Linked DNA regions of Metabacillus sp. KUDC1714. The protein of the gene in region 3 interacts with the protein of the main gene of each other region in a pairwise test. Links are inferred from orthologs where the notes say so. Each region holds a gene or a part of one and is shown on either strand. Other genes may lie near its edges. The genes, in order: pcrA, odhB and lpdA.

The links.
Region 1: the proteins of lpdA (region 3) and pcrA interact in binary tests that used the Escherichia coli proteins (3 or more experiments, as listed by UniProt). The link is inferred for Metabacillus sp. KUDC1714 from one-to-one orthologs.
Region 2: the proteins of lpdA (region 3) and odhB interact in binary tests that used the Escherichia coli proteins (3 or more experiments, as listed by UniProt). The link is inferred for Metabacillus sp. KUDC1714 from one-to-one orthologs.

The regions. Positions count from the first base shown.
Region 1 is NZ_CP055263.1:2,318,340-2,321,511, reverse strand. Bases 144-3,153 are described here. They hold pcrA (DNA helicase PcrA), read right to left. Parts: upstream 2,758-3,153; coding sequence 529-2,757; downstream 144-528. Other genes in these bases: HUW50_RS11045 (heptaprenylglyceryl phosphate synthase), read right to left, coding at 2,825-3,153; ligA (NAD-dependent DNA ligase LigA), read right to left, coding at 144-491. Also shown: more of ligA, read right to left, coding at 1-143; more of HUW50_RS11045, read right to left, coding at 3,154-3,172. UniProt on the Escherichia coli protein: A helicase with DNA-dependent ATPase activity. Unwinds DNA duplexes with 3'-5' polarity. Translocates on single-stranded DNA with 3'-5' polarity. Initiates unwinding more efficiently from a nicked substrate than double-stranded DNA.
Region 2 is NZ_CP055263.1:5,526,167-5,529,285, forward strand. What follows is about bases 71-3,027. They hold odhB (2-oxoglutarate dehydrogenase complex dihydrolipoyllysine-residue succinyltransferase), read right to left. Parts: upstream 2,198-3,027; coding sequence 944-2,197; downstream 71-943. Other genes in these bases: HUW50_RS25470 (sodium-dependent transporter), read right to left, coding at 71-654; sucA (2-oxoglutarate dehydrogenase E1 component), read right to left, coding at 2,291-3,027. Also shown: more of HUW50_RS25470, read right to left, coding at 1-70; more of sucA, read right to left, coding at 3,028-3,119. UniProt on the Escherichia coli protein: E2 component of the 2-oxoglutarate dehydrogenase (OGDH) complex which catalyzes the second step in the conversion of 2-oxoglutarate to succinyl-CoA and CO(2).
Region 3 is NZ_CP055263.1:4,126,456-4,129,561, reverse strand. What follows is about bases 63-3,006. They hold lpdA (dihydrolipoyl dehydrogenase), read right to left. Parts: upstream 2,268-3,006; coding sequence 858-2,267; downstream 63-857. Other genes in these bases: HUW50_RS18935 (dihydrolipoamide acetyltransferase family protein), read right to left, coding at 2,271-3,006; HUW50_RS18945 (hypothetical protein), read left to right, coding at 349-729. Also shown: HUW50_RS18950 (hypothetical protein), read right to left, coding at 1-14; more of HUW50_RS18935, read right to left, coding at 3,007-3,106. UniProt on the Escherichia coli protein: Lipoamide dehydrogenase is a component of the glycine cleavage system as well as of the alpha-ketoacid dehydrogenase complexes.

The DNA.
Region 1 (3,172 bases), 1.8 Mb from region 3 along the record:
GACAATTCCTTCTTCAATCTAAGTGGAATGGAGCGTATCGTTTTGAGGTTTTCCGTAATATCCTCACCTGTTGTACCGTCTCCTCGCGTAGCACCTTGTACAAACAGTCCATTTTCATATCTTAGAGAAACCGCTAAACCATCAATTTTCAATTCAACAACATATTGAACATCGTCACCTACAGACTGTTTTACTCGACGGTCAAAATCACGTAAATCAGCCTCATTAAAAGCGTTACCTAAGCTTAGCATTGGTGTTTTGTGAACAACCTTTTGAAAAGCAGCTAACACAGTACCCCCGACTCTTTGTGTCGGGGAATCTGAGGTTTTCAATTCAGGAAATGCTTCTTCAAGCTTTAATAGTTCCTGCATAAGGCGGTCATATTCAGAATCAGGCACGCTTGGTTTATCTAAAACATTGTATTCATAATTATAAGTGTTAATTAGCTCATGGAGCTCGCGAGCTAGTTTATTTGCTGATTGTTTATCCATTCAGATGTCCAATCCTTTCTACCGAACTATCTTCTCTTTAAACACGATTAATTGGTGCAAATTTTGCAAGCAGACGCTTTATTCCAACAGGACTTGGGAACGCAATATCTAATTCCTTTCCTTCCCCTGTACCTTTTACACTTACGACAGTACCAATTCCCCACTTTTTATGTTCAGCTTTATCTCCAACAGCCCAAGAAATTCCGTCCCCGCCAGTTGAAGCGGCAATAGGTTTTGCAACTGGTGGGCGCTTTTCAAGACGACGACCTGAATTAAAAGCAGAGGTAAGGGTAGAAGGAGAAGTAGATTTCTTTACTTCATTTAGATTCTCAATCAACTCACTTGGAATTTCAGAAATAAATCGTGACTCAGGATTCATACTTGTCCGCCCAAACAACGTACGCATTTGTGCATTTGTAATGAACAGGTCTTTTTCAGCCCGAGTAATCCCTACGTAAGCAAGACGACGTTCTTCCTCCATCTCATCCTCTTCCATTAATGAACGGCTATGAGGGAAAACCCCTTCCTCAAGTCCAATTAAGAACACAACAGGAAACTCTAATCCCTTTGCTGAGTGAAGGGTCATTAACACAAGTGCATCACTTTGTTCCTGCTCATCTTCTTCAAGTTTATCAATGTCAGATACAAGTGCTAAATCTGTTAAAAAGGCCACAAGACTTTTATCTTCGTTTTGCTTTTCAAAGGTTTGAGTGACCGATAAAAACTCATCGATATTCTCTAAACGACTTTGTGCTTCAATTGTTTTTTCTAGTTTAAGCATTTCTCGATAACCAGATTTCTCAATGATCTCTTCGGCGAGCTCCGTAACAGATAAATAATCCTGCATATTACCAAGGTTTCGAATCAATTCACGAAATTCAACTAAAGCGTTTATAACTCTTGCACTAACACCTATTTGTTCAATTTCATCTAATGCTTGAAATAAAGATAAATCATTGTCTATTGCATAATTAGCTATTTTATCAACAGATGTCGAACCAACACCACGTTTTGGTACATTGATGATACGAGCTAAGCTAATATCATCATCTGGGTTTGCAATTAATCGTAAGTAAGCGAGTAAGTCCTTAATCTCTTTACGATCATAGAACTTAATGCCTCCGACGATTGTGTAATTTAGATTTGATTTAAGTAATACTTCCTCAATAATCCTTGATTGTGCATTTGTTCTATAAAGAATTGCAATTTCTGAAAGCTTTCTTTGTCCTGAATCTACCAGCTGTTTGATTCTCCCTGCAACAAATTGCCCTTCTGCTGCTTCACTATCTGCACGATAGTACGTAATCTTTGCCCCTTGTTGATTTTCAGTCCAAAGCTTCTTCGGCTTACGATTTGAATTCCTTTTAATAACCTCATTTGCAGCCTCTAAAATTAACTTCGTTGAACGGTAGTTTTGTTCTAGCAAAATTACATTCGCTTGAGGATAATCCTTTTCAAAGGAAAGGATATTCGCAATATCTGCACCACGCCAGCGATAAATTGATTGATCTGAATCACCTACAACACAAAGGTTTTTAAACCGTGAGGCCAAAAGCTTTACTAACATATATTGAGCTCTGTTCGTATCCTGGTACTCATCAACATGAATATATTGAAATTTACGTTGATAAGATTCAAGCACTTCAGGTACACGTTGAAACAATTGAATGGTTGTCATAATCAAATCATCAAAATCAAGAGATTGATTTTTGCGTAGTTTCTTCTGGTATTCCCTGTATACATCACTAACCATTTGTTCATAGTGACTGTTAGCTGATTTATCATATTCCTCTGGTGTTATCAGTTCATTTTTCGCACTGCTGATTGAACCTAATAAGCTTCTTGGCTCATATTTTTTAGGATCAAGGTTCTTTTCTTTAAGCACCGTTTTAATAACCGACAATTGATCTGTCGTATCAAGAATAGAAAAGTTACGATTAATTCCCATTCTGTCACTATCTCTACGCAAAATTCGAACGCACATAGAGTGAAAGGTTGAAATCCAAATTTCATCAGCACCAGGTCCTAAAATCCGTTGAATTCTCTCTTTCATTTCACGTGCTGCTTTATTTGTAAATGTAATCGCCAAAATATTCCATGGAGCAATTTGTTTTTCAGTCATTAAATATGCAATCCGATGGGTTAACACACGGGTTTTACCACTACCCGCACCCGCCATGATTAATAACGGACCATCCGTTGTTTTTACTGCCTCTTGTTGCATGTCATTCAAACCTGAAAGTAATTGATTTGATAAGAATTGCAACTTCTTCACCACCTTAACAAACATATGTTCTATTTTATCAAAAGATTGAGGTTGAGTTCAAAAAAATTTATTTTACAGCTTCTACTGTTGTTAGAGCTGCCTTTAAATCAGTGTAGATAACATTTCCTACTACTACAACATCAGCAAATTGAGCAAAACGATTAGCTTCTTCTGCTGAAGTAATGCCTCCACCATAGAATAACTTTGTTTTTGTTAATACCTTCTTAGTTTGTTCAACTACTGCTAGATCTCCAAGCATTCCGCTATATTCTAGATAAAAAATAGGGAGCTGGTACATTTTCTCAGCAACTCTTGCGTATGCTGTTACATCATCAAGTGAGAGATTAGTATTTGCATCTGTTAGTGCCGCAGCTTTGCAATCGGGATTTAAAATACAATACCCTTCAACAATTAG
Region 2 (3,119 bases), 1.4 Mb from region 3 along the record:
ATATAAAATCGTTTCAGATGTTACATTTGTAAAATCCGGTTTAAGGAAGAACATAATTCCTTCCATTGCTCCATCTAATGTGACGGAACGAATAATTAATATAAAAAAGATGATAAATAGTGCAGGCATCATAAAACGGCTTGCTTTTTCAATCCCATTTGAAACACCTTTAGAAACAACAAATACCGTGATCAGTAAAAATGCAAATTGAGCAAAGATTGTTAAACCTGAGTTTGTAATGCTTTGACCAAATAATTCACCATACTCTTGTTCTGTAAGACCACTTAATCCACCTGTTAATCCTTTAAAAATATAAATTAAAATCCAACCGCCCACTACACTATAGAAGGATAATAAAATAAAGCATGTTACAATCCCGAGTCGGCCAATGAAATGCCATGATGAATTTGGTGCGATTTGTTTATATGACTGTATCGCATCCTTTTGAGTACTTCTTCCAATAATAAACTCACCTATTAATAATGGTAAGCCGACCAATAAAGTAAATAGAATAAATATTAGAAAAAACACTCCGCCTCCACTAGTACCTGCCACATATGGGAACTTCCAAATTGCTCCCAATCCAATCGCTGAACCTGCAGCAGCTAATATAAATGCAAGCTTCGAAGACCATTGTTCAACATTGTTACCCACAAAATCACCTCTACGTTTTCTCTTGTTAGCTAGTTTGATTAGAAATGACTTTGAATTAATAACCAACACTATACAAACATCATATAAGTTATCATTTTAACATTTTACTACGATAATTTAAAATGCAAATTTTAAAAAAATTGCTCCAAACATTTATTTGTTTTCATAATAAAAATATGAATTTCACCTAAAACGTTAAACATTCATTAATCTAGTTGGTATGAATAATCGTTCCTATCAAACTTCAAAAAAAACAGAATGATGAAATTCACCATTCTGTTTAACCTGGTTATCCTTCTAATAATAAAGATTCTGGATCTTCAAGAAGTGCTTTAACAGTAGCTAAGAAACTTACTGCTTCTTTACCATCAACAATACGATGATCGTAAGATAGTGCAATATACATCATCGGACGATTTTCCATTTTTTCAGCGTCAATCGCAACTGGTCTAAGCTGAATTTTATGCATACCGAGAATACCAACCTGTGGTCCATTTAGAATTGGTGTGGATAATAATGAACCAAAGACCCCACCATTTGTAATGGTAAATGTTCCACCTTGTAAATCACTCAGACCTAATTTATTGTCACGAGCTTTTGTAGCAAGGTTTAATATCTCACCTTCAATACCAGCAAAATTTAAACGATCAGCATCACGAACTACTGGTACAACTAAACCTTCTGGTGCTGAAACAGCAATACCGATATCATAAAACTTTTTCATTACAATCTCATTACCTTGAATCTCAGCATTTAATAATGGGTATTGTTTTAATGCAGCCACAACTGCTTTTGTAAAGAAAGACATAAATCCTAAACGGACATCATGCTGTTCGAAAAATTTGTCTTTACGACGTTTTCTAACTTCCATTACATTTGTCATGTCAACTTCATTAAACGTTGTCAACATTGCAGCTGTTTGTTGGACTTCTACTAAACGATTAGCTATCGTCTGTCTACGTCTTGACATTTTGATACGTTCAATAGGTTTACCTGGTTGCTCTTGCTGTACAGCCACAGTTGATTTTGCCGGTGGTTTTACTTGTTCTGCTTGAACCTGTTTCACAGGAGCTTGAACAGAATGTGCTTCAACATCTTGTTTACGAACACGTCCTAGTGGATCAGTTACTTGAACCTGTTGTAAATCTATGCCACGCTCACGTGCTAGTTTTCTTGCAGCAGGTGAAGCAATCGTACGTTGTTTATTATCTCCTTCTGCACCATCATTTTGCCCTCTCACTGGCTCTTCAGCTTTAGGTTCTACTTTTTCAGCTGTTGTTTGCTCTGGTGTTGACGCTGAAGCTTGTCCTTTTTCATCAATGACACCAATAGTTTCTCCAACCTGTACAGTATCACCGGACTCTTTATGTGTCTCTTTTAAAACACCTGAAAATTCTGCTGTTAATTCAACATTAACTTTATCAGTTTCTACCTCTAAAAGGTATTCACCTTTTTCAACTGAATCACCTGGTTGCTTTAGCCATTGTGCAATTGTTCCTTCAGTAATAGATTCTGCTAATTCTGGTACCTTAATCTCAGCCATGTTGGTTCCCCCTTGAGCACTTGCAACACTTTTAAGCTATCCATCCAAGCTGCTATAAAAATGAAAAGCTAATAATTTGCAAGTGATTCCTATTTATTTAGAATTTACAAATGATTGGTCTAATACTTTTTGAGTCAATGCTTCAGTTACAATTCTTTCTTGATCCTTTTTGTGAATATTTGGATCTCCTTCAGCAGGACTTTGTCTTCTTCTTCTACCAATATATCGTACTGGAACTCCCTCAGGTGCGATATCACGTAATCTAGGATCAATAAACAACCAAGCACCCATATTTTGTGGTTCTTCTTGAACCCAGATTATTTCTTCAAGAGATGTCATGCTCTCAATAATCGATGAAATAATCTTTTTAGGGAATGGATAAAGTTCTTCTACTCTTAAGATGTGTACCCAATCTGTATTGTCTTCAATAGTTTTTAGCTTATCTGCTAGATCAATTGAAACTTTTCCGCTACATAATACAAGTCTTTTCACTTTTTCTGGAGTATGTCCTAGTCCTGGTTGTTCGACTACAGGCTTAAACTCCCCTTCACTTAACTCATTTATATCAGAAACTGATTGTTGTTTACGTAATAAGCTTTTTGGAGTCATAATGACTAATGGACGAACTTCCTCACGTTTCAACAAATCTGCTTGACGACGTAAAATATGGAAATATTGAGCTGCACTTGTTAAATTTGCAACTGTCCAGCTATCTTCTGCTGCCAATTGTAAGTAGCGCTCTAAACGAGCACTTGAATGTTCAGGACCTTGCCCTTCAAATCCATGAGGTAAAAGCATGACTAAACCAGACTTTTGACCCCATTTCGCTCGACCTGCTGCTATAAACTGATCGAAAAATACTTGGGCAGCATTTGCGAAATCACCAAATTGTGCTTCCCATAAAACTAATGTTTCTGGTGCG
Region 3 (3,106 bases):
ACGGTTAATTTCATACCACCTTCTCCCCCTCAGCTATACCTATATAAATCTTATGCGATAAAAATAGAAATCTTCCATCTATTAAGTGTCTTTCAGCAATTAGAAATGTTGAGTGTAGCCAATTACCTACAAGAGTTCAGCAATGTACCTCGCTTCTTTGCTAGTAAATGTAGGATAAAGGATTTATTTTTCAATTATGTAACAAATAGATGACAATAGGAAGAATCTTCAATAATTATGATAAAATAGGTGTAATTTAACATAGATTATACTTTAATAGCTATTAAGTTCCTTTATATACATACGAAATTAGACCTATTCGATACTAAATAAAAGAGGTGGGCAAAGATGACAAAATCAATACTCATTGCCTTCATCATTCCAGTTATTATTCTTTCTTCATGTGAAAATGTTCTTTTTTCACAAGGTACTACCGATGAAGAATTAACAAAAGATAAGCAGCTGTTATTTTTTTCTGATGATGATAATATTGATCGTGAAGCAGTCTACTATGATGCATTACTTGATATAAAAAAGGAGTTCCCTGAAGAAATTGAAAATATGAAAGTTTTTTCTGAACATAGCGATAGTAAACAGTATGAGGTAGAGGTAGACATTTACCCATCGCTTTTAGTTATTGATAAAGATGGAGTTGTTGTTCACATCGAAGGAGCTGTTTTAACAAAGGAAGAAATTATGGAACCAATTGCTAACGCACTTTCACCCTGACATTTCGACCATGCCTTCGTTTCCCCATATAGAATCACCCCTTTTCTTGCCACGAAAAGGGGTTTCATTTTTCTCCAAAAAAAGAGGTGACTCTCAGCTGAGAGTCACCTCTTATAAGTAAAATAACATTACTTCACAATATGAATTGGACTACCAATCGCTACTTCTGCAGCTTCCATTGTGATCTCACCTAATGTTGGGTGAGCATGAATCGTCATTGCAATGTCCTCCGCTGTCATTCCAGCTTCAATCGCTAAACTTAATTCAGAAACCATATCTGAAGCACTTGGTCCAGCAATTTGTGCACCAATAACTAATCCATCCTCTTTACGAGTTACAAGCTTTAAGAAGCCATCCGTGTCATTTAGTGATAATGCACGACCATTTGCAGCAAATGGGAACTTAGCAGCGATTATCTCAATGCCATCTTCTTTAGCTCCTGCTTCTGTATAACCAACAGTTGCAAGCTCTGGCTCAGAGAATACAACAGCTGGAATACCTAAATAATCGATTTCAGCTTTTTCTCCAGCAATTGCCTCTGCAGCAATTTTCCCTTCATAAGAAGCTTTATGTGCTAATTGAGGACCTTCAACAATATCACCGATCGCATAAATGTTTGATATATTTGTGCGGCATTGCTTGTCGATTTTGATGATACCTCTATCGGTCATTTCAACACCAACTTGCTCTAAACCAAGCTCATCTGTGTTTGGACGACGTCCAACAGAAACTAACAAGTAATCAGCTTCAATTGTTTGCTCTTCACCTTTTACTTCAAATGTTACTTTTACGCCTGTTTCACTTTCTTCAACACTTTTTGCTGAAGCTTTAGTGTGAATTTCAACACCTTTTTTCTTAAGACCACGTTTAACCAATGCTGTCATTTGCTTCTCAAATCCTACTAAAATGTCATCAGCTGCTTCAATGAAAGTTACTTCAGTACCGAAATTAGCATAAACAGAACCAAGCTCAATTCCGATTACTCCTCCACCGATTACAACAAGCTTTTTAGGAATTTCTTGAAGATTTAATGCACCAGTCGAATCAATTACACGGTTAGAGTATTTGAATACTGGAATTTCAACTGGACGTGAACCAGTTGCGATAATCGCATTTTTAAACTTATATGTTTGTGAAGATGTTTCATCCATTACTTTTACCGTTTCGTTATCAACAAAATATGCTTCACCATAAACAACGTCAACTTTATTACCTTTAAGTAATCCAGCTACACCGCCAGTTAATTTTTTCACAACACCTTGTTTAAACTCTTGTACTTTTGAGAAATCAACTGTCACGTTTTCAGCTTTGATACCCATATCTTCAGAGTGCTTAGCTGTTTCATAACGGTGACCTGCAGAAATTAATGCTTTAGAAGGAATACAGCCTACGTTTAAGCAAACGCCTCCTAATGTACCTTTTTCAACTACTGTTACCTTTTGTCCTAATTGAGCAGCGCGGATCGCTGCAACGTATCCGCCTGGACCTGCTCCGATGACAAGAGTATCTGTTTCAATTGGGAAATCTCCAACTACCATCGATTACGCCTCCATTAAAATTAATTGTGGATCATTAAGTAAACGCTTGATGTGGTTAAGAGCATTTTGTGCAGTAGCACCATCGATCATTCTGTGGTCAAAGCTTAATGATAAAGCTAGAACCGGAGCTACTACAATCTCTCCATCACGAACTACAGGTTTTTCTGCAATACGTCCAATACCTAAAATTGCAACTTCAGGATGGTTGATTACTGGAGTGAACCACTGACCACCAGCAGATCCAATGTTTGAAATCGTGCAAGATGCACCTTTCATTTCATTTGGAGCAAGCTTACCATCACGCGCTTTAGTAGCAAGTCCATTAATTTCATCCGAAATTTCAAAAACAGACTTACGCTCCGCATTTTTAACAACAGGTACAAGCAGACCTTTTTCAGTGTCGGCAGCAATACCGATATTGTAATAATGCTTTTGAACAACTTCTTCTGTTTTATCATCAAGTGAAGTATTCAGAACAGGATACTTTTTCAGTGCAGAAGTAAGAGCTTTCACTACGTACGGTAAATATGTTAACTTAATACCTTGCTCCGCTGCAACATTTTTAAATTGTTTTCTGTGAGCAACTAGGTTTGTTACATCAATTTCATCCATTAATGTAACGTGTGGTGCTGTATGTTTTGAGTTAACCATTGCTTTTGCAATTGCTTTACGGATTGGACTCATTTTTTCACGAGTTTCTGGTAATTCACCTTCAGGAATCGCAATAGCTGCTGGTTTCGCTTGTTTTTCTTCTTTAGCTGCAGGTGCTTCTTCAGCTGCAGCAGGGGTAGTTGCTACACCTCCGCCTTGAACGAACGTGTCTACATCTTCTTTTAATA